3 regions of the Paenibacillus kandeliae genome follow, and region 1 is predicted to be linked to each of the others. Evidence: predicted binding sites of a transcription regulator. Region 1 holds the regulator's gene; each other region holds the start of a gene.
The links. The regulator CtsR, encoded in region 1, represses protease genes until heat stress. The targets are predictions, from matches to a motif close to ATGGTCAATAAAGGTCAAACA.
Positions count from the first base shown of each region.

Region 2: clpP (ATP-dependent Clp endopeptidase proteolytic subunit ClpP) is a predicted target of CtsR. The motif match lies at 3,591-3,611, and genes of this name have one in related genera.
Region 3: ABXR35_RS03890 (ATP-dependent Clp protease ATP-binding subunit) is a predicted target of CtsR. The motif match lies at 2,013-2,033, and genes of this name have one in related genera.

Region 1 covers NZ_JBFDUZ010000008.1:2,184-12,811, reverse strand. Annotated here, with positions in the region: gene mcsB (protein arginine kinase) at 1-945, opposite strand, end outside; gene mcsA (protein-arginine kinase activator protein McsA) at 959-1,483, opposite strand; gene ABXR35_RS22775 (CtsR family transcriptional regulator) at 1,512-1,970, opposite strand; gene ABXR35_RS22770 (metallophosphoesterase family protein) at 2,271-3,194, opposite strand; gene ABXR35_RS22765 (hypothetical protein) at 3,320-3,715, opposite strand; gene serS (serine--tRNA ligase) at 4,116-5,426, shown strand; gene ABXR35_RS22755 (carbohydrate ABC transporter permease) at 5,736-6,626, opposite strand; gene ABXR35_RS22750 (carbohydrate ABC transporter permease) at 6,642-7,520, opposite strand; gene ABXR35_RS22745 (extracellular solute-binding protein) at 7,837-9,135, opposite strand; gene ABXR35_RS22740 (response regulator transcription factor) at 9,459-10,232, opposite strand; gene ABXR35_RS22735 (sensor histidine kinase) at 10,427-10,628, opposite strand, start outside.
Region 2 covers NZ_JBFDUZ010000002.1:37,969-48,596, forward strand. Annotated here, with positions in the region: gene ABXR35_RS14005 (PdaC/SigV domain-containing protein) at 1-665, shown strand, start outside; gene ABXR35_RS14010 (glycoside hydrolase family 35 protein) at 929-2,710, shown strand; gene clpP (ATP-dependent Clp endopeptidase proteolytic subunit ClpP) at 2,879-3,475, opposite strand; tRNA gene ABXR35_RS14020 (tRNA-Arg) at 3,858-3,932, opposite strand; gene ABXR35_RS14025 (sugar-binding transcriptional regulator) at 4,178-5,206, shown strand; gene gap (type I glyceraldehyde-3-phosphate dehydrogenase) at 5,407-6,411, shown strand; gene ABXR35_RS14035 (phosphoglycerate kinase) at 6,558-7,739, shown strand; gene tpiA (triose-phosphate isomerase) at 7,783-8,535, shown strand; gene gpmI (2,3-bisphosphoglycerate-independent phosphoglycerate mutase) at 8,536-10,077, shown strand; gene eno (phosphopyruvate hydratase) at 10,249-10,628, shown strand, end outside.
Region 3 covers NZ_JBFDUZ010000001.1:875,988-886,615, reverse strand. Annotated here, with positions in the region: gene ABXR35_RS03890 (ATP-dependent Clp protease ATP-binding subunit) at 1-1,775, opposite strand, end outside; gene ABXR35_RS03885 (VOC family protein) at 2,241-3,077, opposite strand; gene ABXR35_RS03880 (hypothetical protein) at 3,267-3,626, opposite strand; gene ABXR35_RS03875 (acid phosphatase) at 3,785-5,569, opposite strand; gene ABXR35_RS03870 (glycoside hydrolase family 1 protein) at 5,895-7,373, opposite strand; gene ABXR35_RS03865 (beta-glucoside-specific PTS transporter subunit IIABC) at 7,592-9,496, opposite strand; gene licT (BglG family transcription antiterminator LicT) at 9,623-10,459, opposite strand.

The DNA.
Region 1 (10,628 bases):
TTCGTTCATCTGAACGACGGATGCCCGATCAATCAACCCCAGATCTACTCCAAGCCGCACATCCGAAATGCGCTGAAAAGCTTCCTTCGCATCCATCATCGTTGCATACGACAAAATGCCGTATGAACGCATGATGCGGTCGGTAATGCGCAGCTTCGATTCGGTCAGCAAGCGACTACGCGCATGCTGCTCGTATTCGATAATTTGCATAACCACACTACGTAGATTGTCGATAATCTCATCTTCGGACAATCCAAGCGTAATCTGATTGGAAATTTGAAACATATTCCCGATCGCTTCACTGCCTTCGCCGTACAATCCACGGATCGCCAAACCAACCTGAGATACCGCCGATAAAATACGACCGACCTGATTGAGAATGGTCAATGCTGGCAAATGCAGCATCACCGATGCACGCAGTCCCGTACCTAGATTGGTCGGACAGCTGGTCAGATACCCGCGTCGGTCGTCAAAGGCATAATCGACTACCTTTTCAAAAGCATCGTCGATCTGTGACGCCCGCTGCCATGCTTCCTGTAGCTGAAAACCCGGATACAGACACTGAATACGCAAATGATCTTCCTCATTCAGCATAATGCTGACCGCTTCATCATCCGTCAACAATACAGCCCCTGCTTTGGAATCATTGATCAGATTAGGACTGATCAAATGCTTTTCCATCAGTACTTCCTTGTCGACGTCATTCAGTTCGCCCAGTACAATCGGCTCAAACGGTCCAAGTGCCTGTATACCTTCGTCCTGCAGCGCAGCTGTGAGCTGCTGACGTACCTGCTCAGCCTGTTCTTCGGAAGACACAATCGGGAATGGCTGATGCACCAGATTACGGGCAATACGTACCCGGCTGCTGATGACAACATCCGAATAATCTCCGCCCTTTTGCATCCATTCGCTCAAAGGCTTTTCAGTAAAACGGAGACCCGGCATACGTCATTCCTCCTTACGACTCCTGTGAAATTTGCTTTTCCAGCTCGCGAATCTGATCGCGCAGCTGGGCAGCCTGCTCAAATTCCTCTTCGGCAATGCGTTGCTGCATCTCATGACGCAGCTCATGCACCTGTCGTCTTGCTTTGATCTGTACACCGGCGCGCTCTGGCAACTTACCCGCATGAGCAGTACTGCCATGAACCCGCTTCAACAATGGATCAAGCTGACGGTCAAAGGTAGGATAACAGGAACTGCATCCAAAGCGTCCCAGCTTACGGAATTGGGCATAGGTCATGCCGCATTCCGGGCATTGCAGCTGTTGGGCAAGGGTACCTGCCGCTTTGGCTTTGTTGCTGGAATCAAAATCCATCAATCCCGATAATAGATTGTGAATAGAAAATCCACCGGAAGTGCCTGGAATCAGCTCCCCTTTTTCATGAGCACAATGTTCGCAAATGTGGAATTCCGTCTTCTCCCCATTTACGATCTTGGTGAAATGAAGGGTTGCCGGCCGTTGCTGGCATTCCTGACAAATCATATCGCTATGCCTCCCTTCTTCCCTATGATCAAGACCCAAGCAATGAGATCAGCATGGCCTTCATCATTCGTGCACGGACTTCATCCCGATAGGGAAGATTGAGTGAAATAACATCCCTGCACACCACCGCACGCATCATCTCTGCTTCGCGCTTGGAGATCAGCCGTGCCTCGAACAGCTGGTAAATTAACCCTTCTGCTGCCGTCTGGCTCATTGCTTGGCCAATACTTTCGTGAATATGGGTATGGATGGTAGAATGTGACGGAAGCTCGATTCGGCGAATACGAATATAACCGCCGCCGCCCCGTTTGCTCTCCACCAGATAGCCCTTTTCCAGCGTAAAACGTGTACTGATCACATAGTTAATCTGCGACGGTACGCAGGAAAACTGGTCAGCCAGATCGTTACGCTGGATCTCCAATGCACCTTCACCTTCCTGAAGCATGCGTTTCAAATATTGTTCGATAATGTCGGAGATATTACGCATTGTATCCTCCTCCATGTATAGTTAAACATGAATTCGCCAATGATAATATCAAAGTCTACATAAACAACACTTAACCATATCTTTTATGGTCAGAAACGAACATATTGTAGAATCCCTGTAATAAATGAAAACAGCGTTTCCGGGCAGGATCACATCCATTTCGTGGATAATAAACTGGCATATTTGTTCGCTGACTTTGACTTTCTTTGACTTTATAATATTATACCATAAAATTCCGTTTTGCCAAGGGGGATCAACAAGGATAACAACAGCGTAGCTTACATGTCAGCTGTTGGATTCTCATTCCGCAACTAGAATAAATACCTTCCCATCTGCATTAAGTACCTGTGTTCCATTTTGCAAACGGGCGTAATGCTCTTGTCCTTGTTCCGTCTGCCAGCCGACATGACCGCAGCAGATTAGAACAGGACTATATTTTTCCACTTCCACGCGCACATTCTGATCCCCTGGACGACAGTTGGATGGATCATCTGGTCCCTGGTGCATAACCAATACATCCGGCGATTTTCTCAATAGACTTCCCAATTGTTTCAAAAAATCAGGTTCTGGCATGCGATTAGGTTTATCTGGTCTACCTGTAATACCACTTAATCCTGCGATATGTAAATCTTGCATCTGTTGCAATTGAGGTTCTAACATCCATATCGCTTCTTGATGCGTATTAATATGCTTCTTCTCTTGCTCTGCAAAAATATCATGATTACCCGATACTGCAGCCATATGAACAAATGTTTGTTGAAAAGCTTCCCAAACCGCCATCGGACTTCCGCTGGCACCCCTTTTCTGCACATCTGCATATAAATCTCCACATAACAGAAGCATAACCTGCTCCTTGTGTATATGTGGCCAATCCATTTGCAATAATAGTTCTAACATTTCCGGCAAAGCCTCACCTAACAAGTGAGAGCGCCGTCTAGTCGAAGATGGAGCAGTGGTAGATATAAATTGCTGATCTGTCATAGTTATAGAACAAGAATCAGCCAAACGCTCAACCTCCCCTCCTATACCGTCAAATGCCGTATATTCCATGACACCTTGTAGATCCGATGTGACGATTACGGCCTTCAAACAGTCCGGCAATCCTCGTACCGTCCCCCTATAAATAGGTAGCTGCTTTCGATCAACCGACTGACTTCCCGGAGTTGGTGCAAGATAAGAAATTTGTTCTATCGGCTCTGCCTGAATATGTACAATTTCCAACATGTCATTACCTTCTTTCTAGACCAGATACATACTCATGGAATGATAAGGTCTGAGCGCTATTGAAACCGAATGTTTTATCCTCATTCGATCCAACATCATAAACAAATCATACAGTCGCCAGCTATTTATAACGTTCCTTCTACCACAATATAGTCAGCATACTGTAATCTCTTGCGAATCCACTCCGTAACTTGTTGAATAAATAAGCGATGTGCTTCATTTTCTGGCGGAAATCGATCCATCTCATCCAAAATCTCTTTCCAAACCGAAGCGGCAATCACGTTATCCCAACAATGATCAAATGCTGTATATACCTCGCCCGTTTGCGGATCTGTGAGAGGATACTGCTTTTCCACGATAGGCATTAGCAATTCCATATCCACATAGCTGACAAATAGTAATTCTTCACATGTATATAAATCCTCCCCCGGTCGATGGGTCCCAAAAAAATAGCCCGGCTCATTGCGTCTTTGTTCGCTATGATAAGACAAATATTGAATGGTTTGCTTTGGCTTGCTCATATGTATTCCTCCTTGTTCCTCTCATCTATTTCACGGTAAACGTCCAATCGACACCGCACGTATTTTACTCATCATAGCTTGACGCTCTTGCTTCCATCAAGTACACTGATACAAATCCATATGATGAAACGGCCAGTGAAGGGAATCCAACCCGGAGGCGTTTTCGGCAAGGAACAGCAGCTATCGCAGCATCTCGAAGAATAGTAGCTGGTTCCCTAAGTTAAACGGTATTCGCCCGTTATCGCGGAACCTGAGTGGATCGGAGATGGTTATTCTCCGGTTAAATTGGGTGGCACCGCGAGCAGAACGCTCCTCGTCCCAAGTTGATGAGGAGCGTTCTTTGTGTTTTTACAAATTATCGGCAGCCACCTACTGCCTATCCACAAAGGAGCGAATATTCATGTTAGACATTCAGTACATTCAACAACATGCCGCAGCACTACAGGAGATCGCCAATAAAAAGCATATCCAAGTCTCGATTGCGGAACTATTGGACCATTATCAGGCACGGAACCGTCTGCTTCACCAGATCGAGCAGCTTCGTCAACAGCGTAATCAGCTAACTCGTGAGATTGGCGCTTTGATGAAGACTACGACTACAGAACAGCCAGTAGATGCTGATCCATTGCGCGACCTTGTCAAAGGCATTAACCAGCAGCTTCAACAGCTGGAGCCGCAAGGAGAGCAAATGCAACAACAATACAGCACACTTATGAATCTAGTACCCAATGTGGTCGCACCGGATACACCGGATGGAGAGTCGGATGCAGATAATGTAGTGCTCCGACAGCATGGAACCGTACCGACCTTTCCTTTTCCGCTCAGGGATCATGTAGAGCTTGGCGAGCTGCACGGCTTGATGGATACGGCGAGAGGCGTTAAGGTCAGTGGCAGCCGTCAATATTACTTGACTGGCATGGGCGTGTTGCTACATCGTGCCGTACAGCAGCTTGCTTTTGATCTACTGCTTGGTAAAGGCTATACCCCGCTCGAAGTTCCTATGATGGTCAGAGGAGCAGCTTTGCAAAATACGGGATTTTTCCCATTGGGTATGGATCAGACATTTCAAATTCAAGGTGAAGATCGCTGGCTCACCGGCACATCGGAAGTCGCCCTCGTCTCGTATTATCAAAATGAAATCGTGGATCTTAGTAACGGCGCAATCAAGCTGGCTGCCGCTTCGCAAAGCTTCCGTAGCGAAGTGGGATCGGCAGGTAAAGATGTACGCGGATTATATCGCGTGCACCAATTTGCCAAAGTAGAGCAGGTAATCTTATGCGAAGCTGATCTGGATCAATCGGAGCAGATTCATCAAGAGATTACCGCCAATGCTGAGGAGCTTCTGCAATTGCTGGAATTGCCTTATCAAGTAGTTGCTGTCTGTATCGGTGACATGTCGCAAAAAACGTACAAGCAATACGATATCGAGACATGGATGCCTGCTCGTCAAGCATATGGTGAAACTCATTCGTCGTCGAATCTGCACGACTTTCAGGCGCGCCGTGCCAATATCCGCTATCGCACTGCGGATGGCAAGCTGCAATACTGTCATACGCTCAACAACACTGCTGTCGCATCGCCGCGCATTTTAATTCCATTATTGGAAAATCATCAACAAGAAGATGGTAGCATTTATATTCCACTCGCCCTGCGTCCGTACGTAAATGGGCTGGAACGAATCGAGGCACCCTTGGTCAGCATAGAGGAGTAAGCGTTCCCCCTTCCAAGCGCAAGCAAATAATCATATCTTACATTTCCAATATTCATTGCTGTTGTTGGGAACTATACCTGCTTGTTATCGTTGCCATTTCTTTTGTATCGCTTCCATTTGTAATGATGGAAGCTCGCTATACTTCACACCCAAACGACTATACCAACATGCGAATGACGCCACTTCCCATAATCGGAGTGGCGTCATTCGTATGTTCTTCTTTTATAAAGGTGATAGAGAACGACTACGCATTTCTTTCGTAATCGTACTTCCACTGCTGCACAATCCGTCGCAAATAGGACAAACAACTTACCCCTTCACTGAACCGGCAGCCAATCCTTCTACAATACGATTACTCAGCAGCAAGAACGCCACCAGAATCGGAATAATACTGATCATCAGCGTCGCTCCAATCGCGCCCCAATCGGTCAAATACTGCCCAACAAAGTTGTTTACGCCAACCGTCAGCGTCTTCCACTGATCTGAGCTAATAAACGTATTTACAAACACAAACTCATTCCAGTTATAGATCATGTTGATAATCGCTGTTGTCGCGATGACCGGTGACGTGAGCGGCAACACAATTCGGAAAAAGATCCGGTGTACCGAGCAGCCGTCAATGACTCCTGCTTCTTCAATCTCCCTAGGAATCGCCTGATAAAACCCTAGCAAAATCATAATCGTCACCGGCAAATTAAACGCCGTATACGACAAGATAACCGATAATGGATTATCAATCAGATTCACATGCTTGAAAAAGTTAAACAACGGGATCAATGTCGAATGTAGCGGAATCATCAAGCCGATAATAAACAAACCCAGTACCAGCTTGCTTAGCTTCCAGTGCATCCGTGTAATCGCAAACGTAACAAAGCTTGCTAGAACAATTGTCAATATAACCGCCACGACGGTATACCAGACACTATTAAAAAAGTACAGATTAATATGCCCTTGGCTCCATACCTTCGGATAATTGCCCCACTGCGGATTCTGAGGCAGCGCAAAAGGCGACATCCCAAACACTTCTTGATTCGTCTTTAGTGAGAACAAAAACAACCAGATTAACGGATAAATCTGTATAACCGCCAGAATGCCCAGCACCAGATAGAGCAGTCCGAAGCCAAGACGACTCGCCCATCTTGTTTTCACCGCTGTACCGGAGCCTGCATTGGATCGTTTGCTTGCAGCCCATTCACTCATCTGTCTCTTCCCTCCTCAGTACTGCACATCTTCCTTGGATGTCGTCAGTTTACGAATAAGCCATGTCATCAGCAGACAAATGATCAGCAAAGCAAAGCCGACCGCACTGCCGTATCCAAAATTATATTTGCTAAATGCTTCGCCATACATGTACGAAGCCATTACTTCACTAGCATGGTTCGGTCCGCCGCCTGTCATAACGAAGATCAGATCAAAGTATTTCAGCGATCCGACTAGTGCGAGTACAATCGTTACCTTAAAGACCGAAGAGATCAGCGGCAGCTTTACCCGTGTCGCTACCTGCCACGGCGTTGCGCCATCAATGGTAGCAGCTTCGACAACTTCTTCCGATACATTTTTCAAAGCAGCATAATAGATAATGATGTAAAATCCTGCATACTGCCACACAATCGGTACAAAGATCGCATACAACACGATATTCGGATCGGATAACCAAAGTGGCGGATTCTCCACCCCAAAGCTCATTAACAAATTATTCAGCATTCCGTTTGCCGGATCATAAATTTTAGACCACAACTGTGCAATCGCTACAGAAGACAACAGCATAGGAATGAGATAAATTTTGCGGAACAGATTGGCGCCTTTGATACGACTCGCCAGTACCATAGATACCGCTAAATAAATAAACAAGCTCAATGTCGAGAAAATACCTAGCAATACGGAATGATACGTACTTTTCCAAAACATCGAATCATGGATCAGCTTATTGTAATTGCCTAACCCGATAAACTTCATCGGAGCAAAACCTTTCCAATCCATCATGCCGTAATACCCAGTAAGCACCAGCGGAATATAAATAATAACCAGAATCAATAACAGCGCCGGCAGTACATACATGGCAATTGCGGCTCTATTGGACATGACAGCTTTCATAATGCGTTTGCCTCCTTTGATCCCATTTCCCGTTCCAGCTCTAGCCAGCACACAGCGCAGGAGAATCGATTCAAAAGACCACGAGCTACACATGCCTGTGGTCTTTTGAATCGTGAGCCGATGACCGTCCTTACAGAGAGCAACGATGCCAGTACCAATAGCTTTCGGACTTTGCCATCACCTATATTGTGTTCACTGTCACCTGTCACCTGTCACCTGTCACCTGTCACCTGTCACCTGTCACCTGTCACCTGTCACCTGTCACCTGTCACCTGTCACCTGTCACCTGTCACCTGTCACCTGTCACCAAACGATTTTATTGCTTTTCCTCCGCCAATGCAGCCGCCGTTTGATCGACGAATTGCTGTGGTGTAATCTGCTTACCAAACAGTGCTGCAATGAGATCGTGATGCAGTTCAGCCACATTCGGGCTAGCCTGAGTATCAAAGTAGGTTGTTACATTGGAAGCCTCACTCAAATCCTTCAAAATCTCCACATACATAGGGTCCAGCTTTTGGTCTGTCGTATCTACCTTTGTTGCTGGGATCACACCTGCATCCGTAACCGATTTTTTGCCCCATTCTTTTACAAGAAAGGCTGCAAAATCCTTCGCTTGCTCTTTTACCTGAGAATGATCCGCTACGAACAGACCTACACCCGGTCCGCCGACATAGCTGTTAATATCTGTACCTTTGCCACCCTCATAGAGTGGGAATTTGAAGTAACCGATTTTGTCTTTAAATTCCTTTGGTACATCTGGGCTTGTTGTATAATTCGGCAGCTCCCATGTTGCAGTCAAAAACATCGCTGCCTGCTCATTCATAAAGTAGCCTTTTGCTTCATCGTTGGATAGTCCACTGTTACCTTTTTCAAACGTATTCATATCCACCAGATTCTGTACTTCTGTTGCCGCTTGCAAAATAGCCGGATCATTAAAGCTGCGTTTGCCCTTGATCACATCCGTCAGAATCGTTGGCCCACCAATACGATCTGCCAGATACATGAACCAGAACGAACCCGGCCATCCTTCTTTGTTACCGACTGCTGCCGGAATGACTTTGTTTTGATTTAAAGTATTTACGATATTTTTGAATTCTGTATACGTTTTAGGTACCTGGAGATTGTATTTCTTAAAAATTTCCTTATTGTAGAAAATGTAAGAAATATTCAGCTCCAGCGGCATGCCGTATGTTTTGCCATCAATGGCGTACGATTCTTTTACACCGGGGATAAAAGCATCCTTCAGATTGGCATCAATCACATCATCCAAAGGCGTAAACAGCTGACCTTCTACATAAGGCTTGAGGAAGCCGTCCGACCAAGTCATACCGACATCAGGCAATTCGTTGGACGATGCCAGCACCTTCAGCTTTTCACGATACTGATCATTACCGAGAATTTCTGTCTGAATCTTCACATCGGGATGCTGTTTTTCATAATCCTGAATAATATCGTTCACGATCGTATACTGAGCCTTCGAGCTACCTTCTGGCCACAGATGCATAAACTTGATAACCGTTTGCCCGCCACTCGCTGCATTACTGCTACCTCCATCACTAGCAGAAGAACCACAACCTGAGAGAGCAAAAGACATCATAAGCAATAGAGTTAACATAATGGGAAGCGCTTTCTTTTTTGACAATGAAACTACCTCCTTTGTGGGTTCATAGCCGATTGACTATAGTTCAAGTCTAGCAGTTGGATCTATTCCACATAAGGCAACAGCCATTGGTAAAAATTCTCTTTTCTTTGGACAATTGGAATATACTCCAATACTCCAATACTCCAATACTCCAATACTCCAATACTCCAATACTCCAATACTCCAATACTCCAATACTCCAATACTCCAATACTCCAATACTCCAATACTCCAATACTCCAATACTCCAATACTGAACAAGTATACGAAGGCGTACAGCATATGCAAGGTTCTATTTAGCGCACCGATTTACGATAGGTACTCGGTGTCATACCTTCCAGCTCCTTGAAAATTTTAATAAAATACTTCGCTGTCCGATACCCTGACTGCTCCGCAATATCCCCTACCGACAAGCTTGTAGAAATAAGCAGTTCCTTGGCACGCTGAATACGCTGACGAGTCACATATTCACTGAACGTAAGCTCCACCTGCTCCTTAAATAGCACGCTCAAATAGCTAGGATTTAGATGAATATAATCAGCCAACTCCTTCAAGCTCAGCTCTTCCTGCAAATGAGTGTCAATATAGTGCATCGCTTCCCGAATACGCTCGCCAGCAGTCTGACTTTTCTCGTTAACCTGAACAAGCTTGTCATCGACCACCTTTTCAATAATTGTGGCACGCATCTGCTTCGCCTCTACCCCTAATGCCACGTCTACCGCTTCGATCAGATCAGCTTTACTAATCGGCTTGAGCAAATAATTCACAACACCAAGCCGAATCGCCTCCTGAGCATAAGCGAATTCTGAATACGCTGATATTAAAATAACAACCGGCGATTGTCCCTGTGCTCGAATCTGTTGCAACATCGATAGTCCATTCATTTCTGGCATCCGAATATCCGTTAACAACACATGCACTTGTTGCCGTTTAAAAATACCAAGCGCCTCTTCTCCATTCTCCGCCATCATCACCTGATACTGCCCTTCACACCACTGATCCAGCACCTTTTTCAACCCTTGCCGTGTACGCGGCTCATCATCCACAATTAAAATCGTTTTACTGTACATGCGATGCCTCCTTTTAATAATCAAACTGTTCCTCATGCCCGCACAATGATCTTCCTAGCAATTGAGCATACAAGTGAACATAATCTATAGCACTTCTAGTAGCTTTAATCGCTTTATTGTTTCTAGCGCTTATAGTGCTTGTAGTGCTTGTAGCGCTTTTAGTGCTTCTAATATCTTTAGTTTCTATAACACCCTTAACCATGCCGAACGTCAGCCATATGAAACGGAATCTCAATCACAATGCGTGTTCCTTCATCCAGTTTACTTTCGATATGAATACGCGACTCTTCCCGCTCTGGAAAATACAAATGCAGCCGCTGATACACGTTCGATAAAGCAATACCGTTCCCGCTCGATTCTCCACCTGCCACTTGTCCACGACTCTCGCCACCATTA
Region 2 (10,628 bases), on a different contig from region 1:
AAGCAGGGATGAACGATATTACGGTAACGCCGACTGCGTTAACCTCCAAAGTCAGCAATGCTAATGCGTCGATTGATATCACCTATCCGGTCATTACTGGTCTGGACAATACTGCTGTCCAAACAGCGATCAATCACCAATTGAAAGATTATTTTCAACAATTTCTGACGAAGCATCAAAAGAAAATCAAAGCGCTTGGTTCTTCTGTATCCAAGGAGAATCGTTACGATGTGATCAGCGGTTATCGCATGACGTATAACCAGAATGGTATTGTCAGCTTTATATTGAGCAATAATCAATTTTTGGGCAATACACAGGGCGATGTTTTGATGGCAAGTATGAATTTTTCTCTGCGTGACGGCAAATTGATTCCACTGGATGATTTGCTAACATCCAATGCCAATTATGAGCAGACATTGAAAACGCTGATCCAGAAGGAGATTCGCAAATCTACCGATTCTCCTAATGATTCCTTGAAAAAGTTTAATGCGCTGAGTGCCACATCAAATGAGTATATGAATAACTATTATCTGACAGACAGCGGCTTCCATATCTTTTTCCAAATCACGGATATTACATCTGGTATGACTGGCAATCCCGACTTCGGATTTACGTTCAATCAAGTCCTGCCATCCGGCACCAATCCGTTGAACGCATATAAATAATCCTGCTTCATCATATAATATGCGCCTTTCGTATTTGATTGCATCCAATCATCATGCGATTTGCCTGCTTCATGAGAATAGCTATATCCGACCTGTGACGCATTTTCACAATCTACATGCGCACAGGTTTCTTTTTTTCGCTGCATATTGTCGGATGATGGTACAATATATGCAGCCAAACGGGTACATAATCTTACTGTATCTCTCTTCATAAACACGGGTACTCCGCCTGTTTGATTCCCAACATAAAGGAGACTGTAGGCATGACACCATTTGATGTGCGTAATGGATCGTTTGTATGGCACGATGAACCGATAACGATCATTTCTGGAGCAATGCACTATTTTCGAATCGTACCAGAATACTGGGAGGATCGTTTGCTGCGCTTGAAGGCAGCCGGTTTTAACTGTGTGGAAACGTATATTCCTTGGAATCTGCATGAGCCTGCGCCGGGAGCATACAACTTTGATGGTATGGCGGATGTAGGTGCTTATATAGAAATAGCCGCTCGACTGGATTTGTGGGTTATTTTGCGTCCGAGCCCGTATATTTGTGCAGAATGGGAATTTGGCGGATTGCCATCTTGGCTGTTAGCTGATCCAAACATGCGTGTTCGATGCAGCTACCCCGGATATTTGCAGGCAATCGACCGCTATTATGATGAGCTGATTCCACGTCTACTGCCGTATCTATGTACAAATGGAGGACCTGTTCTAGCCGTACAGGTGGAGAATGAATACGGCAGCTATGGTAACGATACCGCTTATCTGAAGTATGTACGCGATGCGTTGATCTCGCGTGGGATAGATGTGCTGCTGTTTACATCCGATGGTCCAGAGCATGAGCTGCTGACTGCGGGTCATGTGGAAGGTACGCTAATGACGGTTAATTTTGGCTCCGAGCCAGAGCAGGCATTTCACAAATTGCGCCAGCATCAGCCGGAGCAACCGTTGATGTGCATGGAGTATTGGAATGGCTGGTTTGATCATTGGGGTGAGGAGCATCATGTGCGTGATGCTGGCAATGTGGGCGATGAATTGCGCCGGATGCTGGAAGCAGGCGCGTCGGTTAACTTTTATATGTTCCATGGTGGGACGAATTTTGGCTTTTATAATGGAGCGAATCATATTCAGACGTATGAGCCAACGATTACAAGCTATGACTATAACGCGCTGCTCAGCGAATCGGGGCAGTTTACTAATAAATATCATCTTGTACGGCAGGTGCTGCACGCTTATCGCGGACTGACACCGCCACCACTGCCAGAGCCTATCAAGTCATATGGATATGGCGAGCTAGAATTTACCGAAAGTGTAGGTCTATTTAGCATATTAGATCTGCTCTGCCCTGAACCGGTGTATTCGCCATATCCACTGACAATGGAGGAGCTGGGGCAAAGCTATGGATTTGTACTATATACGACAACTGTCTCCGGTCCATTGCCGAATACGGAATTGTATATTCAAGAAGTGCGTGATCGTGCACAGGTGTTTGTAGATGGTCGCTATGCTGGTGTCATTGACCGTTCTGATCCAGATGCTCAGTCGCTGAAGCTGGACATCGGAGTACAGGGAGCCAGACTTAGCATTTTGGTAGAAAATATGGGGCGGATCAACTACGGTCCACATCTGCTGGATCGTAAAGGTATTACCGAAGGCGTGCGTTTGGGCAATCAGTTTCTATATGATTGGGTGATCTATTCGTTAGATGGACAATTACCGATAGGAGCGGAGTATGCCGCCATATCGTCACGCAATGCGCTGGATACTATGCTAGAGGCAGAGGGTGAGAAACCTACCTTTTACCGGACGACCTTCGAGGTGTCTCAGCGCCGAGATACGTTTCTTGATATGAAGGGCTGGCAAAAAGGGATCGTATACTTGAATGGCTTCAACTTGGGACGATATTGGAATCGTGGACCACAGCGAACGCTGTATATTCCAGCGCCTCTGCTAGTGGAAGGGACGAATGAGTTGATCATATTAGAGCTGCACGGTTCGCATCGTCATCGTGTGCTGCTCACCGACGAGCCGCTTCTGGGCTAATGTAATGTATGAATGTGATGATTCCTATGCAGGTTAGAATATAGAGAGTCATGAATGATATAGCCAATGAAGATTAGCTGCTATTACACTATACGATATACAAAACGACATGCAAAAAAGCTGCAACGGCATCATGCCATTGCAGCTTTTTATATTCCAGCCAGCGTATTACACGCCTTGTGGAGGTGTTTTTTCGATTACCTTATCAATCAGGCCGTATTCAGCAGCATCAGCAGCACTCATGAAGTAGTCACGGTCTGTATCGCGTTCGATACGTTCCAGCGGTTGACCAGTACGATCTGCCAAGATTTTGTTCAGCTTATCGCGCATTTTCAGAATGCGGCGAGCACGGATTTCGATGTCCGTTGCTTGACCTTGCGCACCACCGAGTGGTTGGTGAATCATTACTTCACTGTTTGGCAGCGCGAAGCGTTTGCCTTTAGCGCCTGCATTCAGCAGGAATGCGCCCATACTTGCAGCCATGCCGACACAGATTGTGGACACGTCCGCTTTGATGAATTGCATTGTATCATAAATAGCCATGCCCGCCGTAATGGAACCGCCTGGGCTGTTAATGTACAGATGAATATCTTTTTCTGGGTCTTCGGCTTCCAGGAACAGCATTTGTGCAATAATCGCGTTTGCCACCATATCATTGACTTCGGAACCGAGGAAAATGATACGATCTTTCAACAAACGGGAATAGATATCATAGGCGCGTTCACCGCGGCTGCTCTGTTCAACGACCATTGGGATATAACTCACTAGAAACCCTCCTTAAAATTACGATCATCGTAAATGTTATGAATATAGTGGAATCATAGTCCAAACAATATAAATAATCAATTGTTCTTACCACATTATAGGGTAGTTCAAACTAAAAGTCAAAGAAAGTCAAACTATCCTCTGCAAAAATGCCTAATTTACCTGAAAATGGGTTAATGAAGAAAAGGGCAGCGTTGCAATGTGCTCCTTTTTCCATGGAACCAGTATCATTAGCCGCATAGTAGTGCTGCTTTACCGGCAGATCATACAAAAATAACCAGCATCTGCTGGTTACGTGAATATCTTCTATATAATAATACAGGCTTAACAATTGTCTGATATAACAGTAGAGGGAATGCAATATGTATAAAGTAGAAAGCAATGGCGCGCCCGCCAAGAATCGAACTTGGATCTCAGGCTTCGGAGGCCTACGTCATATCCATTGGACCACGGGCGCATATGAAACAACAGCAAGACTGATTATAGAATAGATAAGTTTAAAAAGCAAGCAATGACCCTGTGAAAAGTGTAACGTAAACCTGCCATAAATAGTTATCGTCTAGACTTGATTCTAAGCCGGAAATTGGTTAATATAGTAGTGGGACTTAAAAAGTTATGCCGGGACGTTTTGAGTCCATATACCCAGCCTGGTTGAAATGAACCAGATTACACTGAGCGAGATAAGTTGCAGGAGTGGAAAGCATGCGAAAATTACTTGAAATACAGAAGCAGCTTCTGCCCGATCTCACCGACGTACTCAAAAAGCGATATGCCATTTTACATCAGGTCATGCTGACGGGATTGGTCGGACGAAGAGCACTTGCATCGTCTCTGGGCATGACGGAGCGCGTCTTGCGCGCCGAAACCGATTTGCTCAAGTCCCAGGGACTGCTGGAGATCGAGAGCACCGGAATGAAAGTCAGCGAAGCGGGCAGACAACTGCTTGACGAGCTGGAACCTATTATGGAAGAATTGCTGGGACTGTCTGCACTGGAGGAACGCATCCGCGATGCCTACGGGTTGCAGCAGGTGGTCATTGTGCCCGGCGATTGCGACACATCTGCAAGTACCAAGCAACATCTTGGACGGGCAGGCGCAAGGGCGCTGCTCAGTGTGATGCGCGAAGATGATATCGTAGCGGTCACCGGCGGTTTTACATTGGCTGAAGTTGCTGAGCAACTCAGTCCGACACTGCCGGCTCCGCTCAAAAATGCCTGGTTCGTTCCGGCAAGAGGCGGACTTGGCGAAAACATGGAATACCAAGCGAACTCCATCGTATCGACGATGGCGAAGCGGGTTGGCGCGCAGTACCGGCTGCTGCATGTGCCTGATCTGCTGCGCAGAGATGCCTACGAGCTGCTGTACGAGGATGAAAATGTACGTGAGATCGTCGAGTTTATCCGGCGCGCACGCATTATCATTCACGGTATCGGTGATGCCATGGAAATGGTACGCCGTCGCCGCTTGGACCCGCAGCTTGTACAGGAAATCCGCAAAGCGGGTGCCGTCGCCGAATCGTTCGGTCACTATTTTAACGAGCAAGGCGAAACGGTCCACCATATGCTGACCCTTGGGTTGCAGCTGGAGGATATCGCCAATGCAGAGGTAGTGATTGGCATCGCTGGTGGTAAGAGCAAGGCACAGTCCATTCATTCCGTGCTCAAATTTGGTCAGGAAGATATTCTGGTCATCGACGAAGCTGCTGCTAGGGAGATCGTCAAGGAACTGTAGTTTCTTCTATAGAGTAAGAACACAGTACCTTTATCCGGCAGCAGCAGGGAAACATTTCCCGATTATACGTACAACGCACTAGGCGTTTGCAGGGTCAAACGCAATCCTATTCTATCATTATCACTGTCTCGACAGATTCAAGCGAATCTTGTCTTGATTGCATAAATTTCATCAAACTTATTTCTGGGAGGAATTCACTCATGGTTAAAGTTGGTATTAACGGTTTTGGACGTATCGGACGTCTGGCATTCCGTCGTATTCAAGACGTAGCAGGTATCGAAGTTGTAGCAATCAACGATTTGACAGATGCTAAAATGCTGGCACATCTTTTGAAATATGATACTACTCAAGGTAAATTCAACGGTGATGTTGAAGTACACGATGGTTTCTTCAAAGTAAACGGTAAAGAAGTTAAAGTTCTGGCTAACCGTAACCCTGAAGAACTGCCATGGGGCGACCTGGGCGTAGACATCGTTCTGGAATGTACTGGTTTCTTCACAACCAAAGAAAGTGCTGAGCTTCACCTGAAAGCTGGCGCTAAACGTGTTGTTATCTCCGCTCCAGCAACTGGCGACATGAAAACAATCGTTTACAACGTAAACCACGAAATTCTGGATGGTACTGAAACAGTTATCTCCGGCGCATCTTGCACAACAAACTGCCTGGCACCTATGGCAAAAACACTGCAAGACAAATTCGGCGTTGTTGAAGGTCTGATGACAACAATCCACGCTTACACTGGCGACCAAAACACACTGGATGCTCCACATGCGAAAGGTGACTTCCGTCGTGCTCGTGCAGCGGCTGAGAACATCATCCCTAACTCCACTGGTGCTGCGAAAGCAATCGGTCTGGTAATCCCAGAACTGCAAGGCAAACTGGATGGTGGCGCACAACGTGTACCAGTAGCAACTGGTTCCCTGACTGAGCTGGTAACTGTTCTGGAGAAACATGTAACAGTTGACGAAGTAAACGCAGCAATGAAAGAAGCTTCCGATCCAGAAACTTACGGTTACACTGAAGACGAAATCGTATCTTCTGACATTAAAGGTATGACTTTCGGTTCCCTGTTCGATGCGACTCAAACTCGCGTTCTGACAGTTGGCGACAAACAGCTGGTTAAAACGGTAGCTTGGTACGACAACGAAATGTCTTACACAGCTCAACTGGTTCGTACGCTTGAGTTCTTCGCGAACAAAGGCTAATACCAGCCATACGCTGAAATAAATATTAATTCCATAAAGCGGAAACAGATCTTATTTGTTTCCGCTTTTTCTAAGTTACGTGCTGTACATAGTGCAGCCGGTTCCGATTTGGTAAAGCTTAAAATTACGGGCATGGAGGTAAGACAATGAACAAAAAAAGTGTGCGTGATGTAGAAGTAGCTGGCAAAGTAGTATTCGTACGTGTAGATTTCAACGTACCTATGGAAGATGGCAAAATCACGGATGACAAACGTATCCGCGAAACGCTGCCAACCATTAACTACCTGATCGAAAAAGGCGCAAAAGTCCTGCTGGCGAGCCACTTGGGTCGTCCAAAAGGTGAAGTAGTGGAGTCCATGAGACTGACTGCTCCAGCTGAGCGTCTGTCCGAACTGCTGGGCAAACCGGTAGCAAAAGCAGATGAGTCGACTGGTGATGCAGTCAAAGCTCAAATCGCTGAACTGAAAGACGGCGACGTTCTGGTATTGGAAAACGTTCGTTTCCATGCAGGCGAAGAGAAAAACGATCCAGAACTGGCAAAAGCATTCGCTGAGCTGGCTGACCTGTTCGTAAACGACGCATTTGGCGCGGCTCACCGTGCACATGCGTCCACAGAAGGTATCGCGCATCACCTGCCAGCAGTAGCTGGTCTGCTGATGGAGAAAGAACTGGATGTACTGGGTAAAGCCCTGAACAATCCAGAGCGTCCTTTCACAGCAATCGTTGGTGGTTCCAAAGTAAAAGACAAAATCGATGTGATCGACAACCTGCTGAATCTGGCAGACAACGTAATCATCGGTGGCGGTCTGTCCTATACATTCATGAAAGCTCAAGGTCACGAAGTAGGTCAATCCCTGCTGGACGAGAGCAAACTGGATGTAGCACTGGGCTTTATTGAAAAAGCAAAACAACTGGGCAAAAACTTCTACCTGCCAGTAGATATCGTAATCTCCGACGACTTTAGTGCAGATGCAAACACAAAAATCGTTGAAGTTGGCGACATCCCAGCTGATTGGGAAGGCATCGACATCGGTCCCAAAACACGTGAGATCTATGCTGACGTGATCAAAAACTCCAAACTGGTTGTTTGGAACGGACCAATGGGCGTATTCGAAATCGAGCCATTCTCCCACGGTACTCGTGCAGTAGCAGAAGCTTGCGCAACAACAGATGCTTACACTGTTATCGGTGGCGGTGACTCCGCAGCAGCAGCTGAGAAGTTCCACCTGGCTGATAAAATGGACCATATCTCCACAGGCGGCGGTGCTTCCCTGGAGTTCATGGAAGGTAAAGCACTTCCTGGCGTTGTGGCACTTAACGATAAATAAGTTTACAATATAGGCAGTATGGAATAGAAGGAGTGATACAGCAGTGAGAACACCAATCATTGCCGGCAACTGGAAAATGTTTAAAACCGTTCCAGAAGCGAAAGCATTCATCGAAGATATCAAAGGCAAAGCAGAAGTGGAAGGCGTAGAGAGCGTAATCTGTGCACCATTCACCAACCTGCCAGCTCTGGTAGAAGCGGTAAAAGGCACTTCTATCAAAATCGGCGCGCAAAACCTTCACTTTGAAGACAATGGCGCATTCACTGGCGAGATCAGCGGCGTTATGCTGAAAGATCTCGGCGTGGACTATGTAATCATCGGTCACTCCGAGCGTCGTCAATATTTTGGCGAAACCGACGAGATCGTAAACAAAAAAGTACTTGCTGCATTCCGTCATGACCTGACGCCAATCGTCTGCGTAGGCGAAAAGCTGGAAGAGCGCGAAAGCGATCAAACCAAGGATGTATGTAAAGTACAAACCGAAGGCGCATTTGCTGGTCTGAGCGAAGAGCAAGCAAAAGCAACCGTTATCGCTTACGAGCCAATCTGGGCAATCGGAACGGGCAAATCTTCCACTTCCGCTGATGCGAATGAAGTTATTTCCTACATTCGTGGCGTTGTGAAAGACCTGTACAACGAAGAAGTGGCAAACGCAGTTCGTATTCAATACGGCGGTAGCGTGAAGCCTGAGAACGTGAAGGAGTACATGGGACAAAGCGATATTGACGGAGCACTCGTCGGCGGCGCAAGTCTTCAGCCTGAGTCTTACATTCAGCTGGTTGAGGGGGCGAAGTAAATGTCAGTTCCAAAACCGGTAGCATTAATCATCATGGACGGTTTCGGTCTGCGTCCGGAAGTCGAAGGCAACGGTGTTGCTCAGGCGAAAAAACCGAACTATGACCGTTACCTTCAACAATATCCGCATACGACGCTGACAGCTTGCGGCGAAGCCGTAGGTCTGCCAGAAGGTCAAATGGGGAACTCGGAAGTTGGCCACCTGAATATCGGCGCAGGCCGTATCGTATATCAGGATTTGACCCGCATTTCCAAATCGATTCGTGACGGCGAGTACTTCCACAACGAAGCACTGGTCGGCGCATTCGAAAATGCCAAAACAAACGGCAAAAAGCTGCACCTATTCACGCTGCTGTCTGACGGCGGTGTACACAGTCATATCGACCACCTGTTTGCAACGCTAGAAATGGCGAAAAAACATGACTTTCATGATGTGCTGATCCACGTATTCTTGGACGGTCGCGACGTAGCGCCGGACAGTGGTAAAGGCTTCATGGAGCAACTGGTTGAGAAAGTTAACAGCATCGGTGTCGGCAAAATCGCTACCGTACAAGGACGCTATTACGCCATGGACCGCGACAAACGTTGGGATCGTGTCGAAAAAGCATTCCGTGCCATTGCTTACGGCGAAGGTCCTCAATTCAAGGACCCGCTGAGTGTGGTAACTTCTTCCTACAAAGAAGAAGTGTACGATGAGTTTGTTGTACCAGCTGTTATCGTAGATGCTGAGGGTCAACCGACCGGTACGGTAAGCAGTGGAGATTCTGTCATCTTCCTGAACTTCCGTCCTGACCGTGCGATCCAGCTGTCCCAAGCATTTACACAGCACGACTTTGAAGGCTTCGAGCGCGGTGACTATCCGAAGGAGCTGTACTATGTATGTCTTACCACATACAGTGCAACCGTCGTAGGTCATGTTGCTTTTGGACCGAAAAGTCTGGACAATACGCTGGGCGAAGTACTCGTTCAAAACGGTAAAAAGCAATTGCGTATTGCCGAAACTGAGAAATACCCACACGTTACCTTCTTCTTCAGTGGCGGTCGTGATGTAGAACTGGAAGGCGAGACTCGTATTCTGATCAACTCGCCAAAAGTAGCTACCTATGATTTGCAACCAGAGATGAGTGCGCGTGAAGTGGCGGATGCTTGTATCGCCGAGATCGAAGCGGAACGTCAGGATGCGATCATCCTGAACTTTGCCAACCCGGATATGGTTGGTCACTCTGGTAAGCTGGAGCCGACGATCAAAGCCGTTGAGACGACAGACGAATGTGTCGGTCGTGTCGTGGAAGCGATTCTTGCCAAAGGCGGCGTAGCGCTGATTACTGCCGATCATGGTAACGCTGAAACAGAAATCGACGAAGATGGCCGTCCACAAACCTCGCATACAACAAACCCAGTTCCGTTTATCGTAACGGACAAGAATGTTGTACTGCGTGAAGGCGGTATTCTGGGTGATATTGCACCAACGATCCTTGATCTGCTGCAAATTGCAAAACCAGACGAAATGACCGGTACATCGATCATTTCTAGCCGTAAGTAAGCTTTTTCCTATTGAGATGAACGAGGCTGCGACCGGCAGACGCATTAACATGCTCTGCATGTTCCGCTGAAATCGCCTGCTTTGTTGCAGTCATGCGTTCCTATATATAAAGGTACACAGCCATAGTCGCTGTGACCTGATCAAACCTATTTTAAAGGAGACTTTTAAATCATGACGATTATTACTAACGTGTATGGCCGTGAAGTCCTCGACTCCCGCGGTAACCCGACTGTCGAAGTAGAAGTATATCTGGAATCTGGCGTTGTAGCTAGCGCGATCGTACCTTCCGGTGCATCCACTGGTGCTCACGAAGCTGTTGAGCTGCGTGACGGCGACAAATCCCGTTACCTGGGTAAAGGTGTTCTGAAAGCAGTTAGCAACGTAAACGACATTATCGCTCCAGAAGTAATCGGTATGGACGCTGTTGACCAACTGAGCATCGACCGCAAAATGATCGAGCTGGACGGTACTCCAAACAAAGGTAAACTGGGCGCTAACGCGATCCTGGCTGTTTCCATGGCTGTAGCACGCGCTGCTGCTGAAGCTCTGGA
Region 3 (10,628 bases), on a different contig from region 1:
ACAGTGATTTTTTTCTCCGCCATACCTGCATTGGAGGTCATAATGATGACCGTATCCTTGAAGCTGACGGTACGACCTTGACTGTCAGTCAGTCGTCCATCGTCCAGCACTTGCAGGAACATATGCTGTACATCTGGATGTGCTTTTTCAATCTCATCCAGCAAGATAATGCTGTATGGATTGCGACGTACACGCTCGGTCAGTTGACCAGCCTCTTCATGACCGACATAACCCGGAGGGGAACCGATCAGTTTGGACACGGAATGTTTCTCCATATATTCGCTCATATCCAGACGGATCATAGCATCTTGCTGACCGAACAATTCCTCTGCCAGCGACTTGGACAATTCCGTTTTACCGACACCGGTTGGACCGACGAACAGGAACGAGGCAATCGGTTTATTTTGCTGTCTCAGCCCGGCACGGCTACGACGTACCGCTCTCGCTACCTTTTCAACCGCTTCATGCTGACCGATAACTTTGTCTTCCAAACGAGCAGCCAGATGTTTCATTTTGCTCTGCTCATCCTGTTGCAGTTTGCCGACTGGGATACCAGTTTTGCGTTCTACGATTTGCTGAATGTCATCAACCTGCACATCCACTGGTTCACCAGCACTGATGCCTTTATTCAGACTTTCCAGCAAAATCGCTTCCTGATCGCGCAGCTCAGCAGCACGTTCGTATTGTTCAGCAGCTGTTGCCTGTTCTTTTTCCACTTTGATCTGTTCCAGACGACTACGCAGTTGACTATCGTCACCAACAGATGCTCTCAGATTCAAGCGAGCACCGGCTTCGTCCAGCAGGTCAATCGCTTTGTCCGGCAGGAAACGATCCTGAATATAACGGTGAGATAGCTGTACACAAGCAGCAATTGTTTCATCGGAATAGCGTACACCGTGGAATTCTTCGTATTTCGGACGCAGCCCTTTCAAAATATCGACAGTTTCCTGTACAGTTGGCTCATTCACCATCACCGGTTGGAAACGACGTTCCAGCGCAGCATCTTTTTCAATCTGACGATATTCCTTGAGTGTTGTCGCACCGATCACTTGCAAATCACCACGAGCGAGCACCGGTTTCAGTATATTGCCTGCATCCATCGAACCTTCAGCAGAACCTGCACCAACCAGCAAATGAATCTCGTCGATAAACAGCAGGATATTGTCGCGCTCCTGAAGCTCAGCGATCAATTGTTTTACTTTTTCTTCAAACTGTCCACGGATACCAGTTCCCGCTACAAGAGAAGCGACATCCAAGGAATACACTTCTTTGCCTAGCAGCTTGGACGGTACATTCCCCTCGGTAATACGCAGTGCCAGACCTTCGGCAATTGCGGTTTTACCAACGCCCGGTTCACCGATCAGGACGGGGTTATTTTTGTTACGACGGTTAAGAATTTCGATAACACGCTCGATCTCTTCATCACGCCCGATAACGGTATCGATTTTGCCATTGCGAGCGGCATCATTCAGGTTGCGTCCCAATTGATCCAGCAGACCATTCCCACCATTGCGGGATGAAGCTGTGCGACCTGCTGCTTGATTATCGTTAGATGCTGCACCGTTGGAGCGGGCATTGGGCTGTAGCAAGCTTTTGAACAGCTCGTCGATGGACGACATGCCGTTAGGAGAAGGACCAAAGCCAGCTGCGAATGGAACACCACTATTCATTTTGGCATAGCAGTCTTGGCACAGTACCATTTTCTCGGATTTATGATTAATTGTGAATTGAAGCCCTACTGTAGCTTCATTCTGATTACAATGTTGACAACGCATAAAAATTTGCCCCTTTCGTAAATAAGAATCCGTACGTAGACGGGAGAGTGCCGGTATTCACCGGATGATGCGAAAAGGATAGAACCGCTGTCCGTCGGGTTGTAGGAATATGGTATTGGTTGTTCACATAAGATGTATTACAACACTTGAAGTATCTTCTACCACGATAAGGATCGGCGGGCGCAATCATATACTATTGCGACGATGCAGAACAGTGATCCAAGAATAGATCTTTCATTGATCAGGAAAGGTCAGTTTGACGTTTGATCAATGTGTTCTGACTTTGACTTTCTTTGACTATTATAACTCTTCTGTAGGAGAAGTCAATAGATTATAGATAGTTTCTGAAAATAAATTTGCATGCAATTTATTCTACTTATATCCATACGCAAAAGCCTCTATCTCCAGCGATAGAGGCTTTTGCGTATGAAACTAACGACTGTCTATTTCCCTTCTTTTACATGATCACAAGCTATCCAGCTCTACATCGGATGCGATAAAGCGATACTGTCCGCCGCCGATCTCGATCGCGCGTGCTAGTAATGATTCGGCGTTCGTGCGGAAGGTCAATGCCGTGATGCCCGGCTCTACTGCCTGTACAAAGCTGAAATAATGCTTACCGATTCGCAGTGTGTTCGGTGCAGACGATTCCTTTTCTAACCCAAACAGTTCATGCCAGTGATTTGCGGCAGCCTCTGGATGGACAACGCCGAACAAGGCTGACAACAATTCCGTATCCCCAGCAGGATGCGGTGCAACCAAGCCAGCTCTCGTTAGTTGATCCAATCGCTGCTCATCCTCGCCACTCCATTGAATAAAAAATGGATACGGCAATCCTTCAAAATCACCGCCAATCATAAACATCCGCCATTGAATGAGATTACCAGATGCATCGCGGCGTTCACCATCCAGAATCTCCGACAACTGCAATTCATGCTGCTTCAAGGATTGCCACACCGCCTCAATATCATCCGTACGTATGGCTACCCGACTAAAACGCTGATGCACGGGAAGTTCAGTCAGCGCATCGCGCACAACAACATGAGCAGGATCAGCAGCCTGCACCTTATCTCGATCCTCAACACCGAGAAACTCTACATATTCTAGCCCAAAATAACTGAGCGCATTGTACGTTCCCCACTTTGGATGCGATCCGCCGCGAAAAGCATGCAGCCCATATTGCTGAAATGTATCAATCGCTTCATCTAGATTATTGACATAATGAACCGTATGATCCCAGCGTAGCGGATGCCCAGCTGTATTGGTACATGTTGCATCATTCTCGCGATGTTCACTCATCATTGGTCCTCGCCTTCCACGTTTGATCGTTGATTGAGCAGACGTTTGCAGCTTATCTGATCATGAAGCAGTCTGACACGTCACTTCACAACGTCGCTTAACAACGGCAGTCTATTTCTAACAATAATTAACCAAATTCATATTGACGACACGTACATCGGTAAAATCTTATATATGTCTATACCCTCTTCATCAAGTAAATTCATCCGTCACATCCTGCCAAGCTTCTAGATTGGGCAATCGCTGATGACCCCAGTAATCCAGAATATAGCGAATCATTATCGTTCGATCCGAGGTTGTATAGCTATAATGCTGAAATCCGTTTTTCATCTGATTGTTGATGAAACGAATCTCTGCCACCATCTGCCCATCTTGCTCCAATGCAGCCATCTGCATATATATACTTCCTTCGATCGGCTCTGACGGCTCCAGCACGATATAATCCTGCACATCCAGATTTGTAATCAGATCGACGAACAGCGATGCTTGAAGACTGTCATTCTCATATGTAGTACCATTGCTTTCTAATGTATAACGCAATGTCGAATACATGTACAATCCCCCTTGGATGTTATCTGATCTAGCGTTTGACTGACACTATATAGCTCATGATGATAGATGCCCATTCCATAAATTATCCCCCTGCAAAGCCCAGATTGCAAATGGCTTTACAGGGGGATGACATAGGATTATTTAAAGAGAGATGAGCATTATTTTTCCTTTTTCACAATCTGTATTTTTACGCTTGTATTGCTATAGACTGGCTTCACTGTATAGCCCTTTGGCAATCCTGTCGCTTCGATGGAGGCGAAGGTGCCATGCTTCCGTGATAGATCGCTCGCGATGATTTTGATCATACTCGTTGGAGCGTATCCTTTAGCAAAGTGCAACTTCAATTTGCCGCCATAGCTGGCTTTGCCGTTAATTTGTAGCAGATCGGATGCGCTACCGATGTTCAGCTCCAAGGTTCCTTTGTCGGATTGTTTGTAATCTCCACCGATCACCAGCCAGCCTTTGACATTCTCGACGAGTGTGCCGCCTTGGTTGTTCACATCGCCACGTCCAAAGGCATAGCCGTTATCGCCTTCCAGCGTACCAGCGAGCAGTGTTGTTGTACCCGTATAGCTGTTTTTGCCTGCCAGATGTAGCGTACCTGTACCTTTTTTGATCAGACCACCTTTGCCGGAAATGGCGTTGCGCCAGCTGTCTTCTTGGTTAAAGCCACCTTTATAGGCGTCCATCGTCACGGTAACATTACTAACAAACGCTCCGTAGCCGTCAGCTGCGGCGAACAGATTGAGTCGTCCCCAGCCTTCTGGATCATCCAGCACTGGATAACCAGAAGCCAATCCTGTAGTTGCCAATACCCAGCGGCGCTGTGTAGCATCCAGATAAGGTTGGCGTGTTTCTAGTAAGACTTCAGCACCTTTTGGAACGGAAACCGGTTTGTTGGAAGCCGTGATTTGCGGGAAGCCATATGTCAAACGCTCCGTGTACACCTGCTTGTTGGATTGGTAGTTGCTAAAACGGTCCTTGGCAGTACCGGTCTGCGACATCAATTCCTTTTGTGCCTGAGCATACGCTGCCTGCTTCAATTCCCGATTCGCTGGATCATTCAAAATACCTGCTGCCAGCGCCGTTGCCATCACTCTACCACCCATCACATCAAACGGCGAGTGCATTCCAGCAACGATTCGATCATTCCCCAGCTCAGATGCTCTCGTCAGCAGTTCCTGATAACGCTCTGGTATCGCATATGCCATCGCAAACGCGCTCAAGTAGGCGGCATTGGTGTGACCGCTTGGATAGCCTCCATCACTAGACGGATCGGACTTGATCTGCGGCACAAGTGTCGGAATAACAGCTGCTTCTGGGCTCCAACGGAAGGGACGCTTATAACCAAAATAACTTTTCGCTGGGTTACTGGATGAATAATCACCACGCAGCTTATTAACCAGTCCAACAACGCTGCCTAGACTGGAGTTGGGATCACCTGCATTATTGCCTTCATCGTCATACTTCTGACTGGTTGCATCGGCAGGTACATCTGTCACCGTCGTTGTTGCACCGGCTTCTTTGCGATATACGTCCGTTAGTGAACCGAGTCCATCCATCACGCTATAGCTCTGATTGCGACGATCATCCAGATATGCCTGCTGCTCTTGTGCAGCGGTGCGCTTGTTCGCAATATTGATGACCTTCTGGATATTCATATTCAAGATGGACTCGTTCAGCTTGGTGCCTGAATCCCAGCTCTGCCCCGGTGTCCACAGCTTGTTAAAGCCAGACAAAGTACCGATTACCGGATTGCTATTCACGGCCAGCTTGTCCTTTGTATTGTTCTGATATGTATCGACAAAATACCCCCATGATGGCTTCACCGGAGTAACATTCGACGGCTCGTTTGCCGCATGTGCGTAAGTACCACCAAAAGTACCTGCCAGTACCGACAGCGTGAGCGAAAGCTTCATAAGTTTGGATGTAGATGATTTCATACTGGATGATTCCCCCTAGATCTGAATAGATGTACCTTGATCATCGTACGGTACATTTGTTAACGCTATACAGGGGGTTGATTGCTGGATTGTTAACTGTCCATGTTTATATCACATTTTGTCGAAAAGAAAAGCCAGAAGATGCAATGAACTCGCACCATCCGACTTTTCTTTTTCCTCGTCCTTTTCTTTTTCCGTTTCTTTTTGCTTATCCGTATAACTAGTATCCCAATCCCTCTATTTACAACGAGCCATATTGCTTCTCCATCATTACAGAGCTATATACCATTTCTCATATCGGCAATGCTCATTTATGCAAGAAAGATTAGGCTTTCAGCGCTTCTACCGTTGTGTGGTCCAGCTGCTCTCCGTTACTAGCAATCACCTGCTTGTACCAATGGAAGCTATCTTTGCGGGAACGGTTCAATGTTCCATTGCCATCGTTATCCTTATCGACGTAGATAAAGCCATAACGCTTCTTCATCTCGCCCGTTCCGGCACTCACCAGATCGATACAGCCCCAAGGCGTATATCCCACCAGATCCACACCGTCAGCGATTGCTTCCTTCATCGCTTCAATATGCTGCTTCAGATACTCAATCCGGTAGTTGTCATGAATGGAGCCGTCCGCTTCTACTGTATCCACTGCACCCAGACCATTTTCCACTACCATAATCGGAATGCCATACCGATTGTAAATATTGTTCATCGACCAGCGTAGCCCTTGCGGATCAATCTGCCATTCCCACTCGCTTGCTTTGAGATATGGATTTTTTAGACCCATCGACAGGTTGCCACCAATCTGTTCCTGCTCTGGATCGGCACTAACGCAGGTGGACGAGTAATAGCTACATGTATAAAAGTCCACACGACCATCCCGCAGAATCTGCTCGTCTCCCTCTTCCATGGCAATATGCAATCCCTGCTCGGCAAAATACCGCTTCGCAAAGCCCGGATACGATCCGCGCACCTGTACATCGGAGCACAGGAAATTCGTAAGATTATCCTTTTGCTGTGCGAGCAGCACATCGTCTGGATTCGCTGTTAGCGGATAGGAACAAAGATACGCAATCATACAGCCAATTTGGAAATCAGGATTGATCTCGTGTCCCAGCTTGACCGCTTTTGCACTGGCGATAAACTGATGATGCAGCGCCTGATATCGCTTCTGCTCATCATCAGGTCCCGCACCCAGTTCTTCACTTTGCTCCGGCGGAATTGCTCCAGCCAGAAACGAGCCAAATGGCATTGTCAAAATATTGATTTCGTTAAAGGTCAGCCAATATTTGACGGTATCTTTGTAGCGAGTGAATAACGTTTCGCAATAACGAACATAGAAATCCACCAGCTGGCGGTTGGTCCAGCCGTTATAGTGTTTCGCTAGTGCAAAGGGGGCTTCATAGTGGCTGATTGTTACCAGTGGTTCGATATTATGCTTTTTCAATTCAGCGAATACTTTATCATAAAACTTTAAGCCCTCTTCATTCGGCTCCGTATCATCGCCATTCGGGAAAATACGCGACCAAGCGATAGACATACGGAATACTTTGAAGCCCATCTCGCCGAACAGCGCAATATCTTCGGCATACCGATGGTAATAATCAATTGCCTCATGACTTGGATAGTTGCTGCCCGCCTCCTGCTCCAATGTTACTCGGCGGCGAGTCGTATGTGTACCCGCGGTCAGCATATCGGAGGTACTTAGTCCTTTACCGGATTCATTGTAACCACCTTCTAGCTGATTGGCTGCGGTCGCTCCGCCCCACAGAAAATGTTCAGGAAACTTCTTCACAACTGTATTCATCGATCATTCCTCCTTGGTTGTAGGATGATATGGTACGTACGATTTAGCAGTGCACCGCTTGTATATCGATTCCAAACGGCATATATACTGTGTCTATTCATGATGCAGATAAGCGAAGCAATGATCGTGGTGCATGACGATTGTACTGTCATGCACCACGATATGGTTGTAGATGTATGCCATTTTGAGAGTAACAAGCAGAGGGTGTTTGAATACAATCAGATGACGACAGTCAGCAGATCCTCTTGATAACCAACCGATTTTTTCTCTGTTTCGATAACATCCAGATAATTGCCGGAATTGGAGATAATCACGGGAGTCGTCAATACATAACCCGCTGCTTTGATCTCAGATACATCAAACTCCATCAGCAGATCGCCTTTTTTGACGGTATCGCCCTGTTTGACATGTGGGGTAAAGAATTTGCCTTTCAGTTTCACGGTATCTTGACCAACGTGGATTAGAATATCTACACCATGATTGCTCGTGATACCAATCGCATGACCGGAAGAGAACAACGATGTCAGTACGCCATCGACTGGGGAATAGACTTTTCCTTCGATTGGCTCAATCGCAATACCTTTACCCAGCGCTCCTGTAGAGAATGCTTCATCCTTCACTTGGGACAGAGCGATAACTTCACCTTTCAATGGACTGAATACAGTTTCTTGTTTTACCAGTACGTCATTTGTTGGTCCATCCGTTTTGGCTGCACCATCTGGCACATCGTCTGTCAGCTTAGTGAAGAACATGAAGACGAAACCAAAGATAAAGCTGACAACCATACCGATCAGAGCGCCATAGAAGCCGGAGTCAAAGCCATTTGGACCGATATACGATGGAATACCGAATACGCCGAGACCGCCGATAATATACGCTTTTGTACCCATTGCACCGATGATGGCGCCACCGATCGCACCAGCAATACAGCTCAATACGAATGGACGTTTACGCGGTAAGGTAATACCATAGATCGCTGGCTCAGTAACACCGAAGATACCAGAGATAAAGGCTGGAATGGACAGTGATTTGAGCTTGGTGCTTTTTGCTTTGATCAGGATTGCGAGTACAACACCTGTTTGAGCGAACGATGCACCGAACATACCTGCCAGAATTGGATCGTAACCCAAGTTCGTCAAGTTGTTGATTGCAATCGGTACGAAGCCCCAGTGCAGACCGAAGATAACGAATACTTGCCAGAACGCACCCAGCAGCAGACCAGCAACGATTGGACTCAGATTGTAGATTGCCAAGAAGCCTGCACCGATCAGATGCCCTGCCCATGTTGCGATTGGACCGATAATGATGAACGCCAGTGGAATCGTAATCAGCAAAGTACAGAACGGAACCATGAACGTACGAACGACACTTGGAATCACACGTTTGAAGAATCCTTCAATTTTGGAGCCAATATACGTCGATAAGATAATCGGAATAACACTAGACGAATAGGTCATCAGAATGACCGGAATACCAAGGAACGTAATATGCACTGGTGATTCAAATGGTGTACCTGTAAATAAGGTATACAATGGATCACCTGCGGTTACTGTCGTTAACGTTGGATACACAAGCGCTGCACCAATCGCCATCCCGATGAATATGTTAGCATTGAACTTTTTCGCCGATGTGTAACCGAGGAAGATCGGGAAGAAGTAGAACAGACAGTCACCAATCGCGTTCAAAATAATATACGTACCGGATGTGTTCACCAGCCAACCGAGTGACACAAACAGTGCTGTTAAGCCTTTGATCATACCGGTTGCTGCCAATACGCCCAGAGTCGGTGCGAATACGCCAGAGATCATATCAATGAAGCGGTTGAACAAACTTACCTTCTCGCCGGAATCGCTTACATTTGTAGAACTTTCGCCCCCGAAGCCGCCAACAGTATTCACTTCTGCATATACGTCAGGCACATGGTTACCGATTACGACTTGGTATTGTCCACCGCTTTGGATAACAGTGACTACACCATCCATATTTTTGAGTACATCCGTATTCGCTTTGCTTTCGTCTTTGAGCTTGAAGCGTAGGCGTGTGATACAGTGTGTTAGACTATTGACGTTTTCTTTACCGCCGACATTTTGGATAATGTCTTTCGCGAGTTTTTCGTATTTCATCGTATATTCCTCCCTGAATGAAGTTCCATAGAAAAAGGCGAAACCAAACAGATCTTCTATCGGAGCATGACCCCAATAGCGTCTCGTGTTGGTTTCGCCTGCATGACCAGTAACAATCCAATGATTTTATTCAGTTGTATCGCTGGTAATTCGCTGAATATGAATGGTGAGGTATAGCTTCTCCTCGTCCGTCAGTTCCGTACTCAGGTATTTCTCCACCTTCAACATGCACTGGTAGGCGGATTTGTATTTGCTTTTGACCTGACGAAGCAGGAAGTCGTCTTCTAGCACCCGTTTATGAGGCTGCGTTAGCCGTTGAAAGAAAAATTTCAGATGCGTAATGAATCTCTCATAGCTGATCGACTGCTCATCCAGTTCAATATTGTACGTGTACTTGATAATGTTGAGAATGTCTTGAATTTTCTCCGCCTGAACGGCGACATTGCTGAACTTATTACTAGAGCCGTTCAGTTCGGCGTTGACCAGATGAAGTGCAATATTGGCGGCTTCGTCCTCCGGTAGCTGTTTGCCGAGTGTTGATTCGATGAATTCCAGCGCCTTCACACCAACCCGGTATTCTTTGGGATAAAAGCGACGAATCTCCCAGCTAAGCGGGTTCGTATTGAAGATGCCTTCATCATACATCCGCAATGCGTTATTCATATGGTCAGTGAGCGTGACATAAATGTAATCGCTCAAGGTACCTTCCAAATTGTTCTTGCCGTACTCGATAATGTCGTAGCAGACCGAAATGTATTCCGGTGGTACGTCCTCCAGCAGTAGCTTGAATTTCTCGGAAGCTTCCTTTTGTTGCAGCACGAAGATTTTTTCAATGAGGCTCTTGTCCACCGGCTCACCGGCGCTCTTTTTGAAAGCGATTCCACGTCCCATAACGACAAATTCTCGTTTGCCCGGATCACTGGCAATGATGGCATTATTATTAAAAATTTTCTGGATAATCATCCAGGCTGCCCTCCTTATCCCGTATAGGTGTACATCAGGACTCAGATGCCGGACGAACATTCAGTTACAGCTTGAAGTATGAAGATCAGCAAGGTCCTTATTGATGTCATGCAATCTTCCTGGCGTCCAATACAAGCGTATGACGAGATCACGTAACTGTATCTGCACA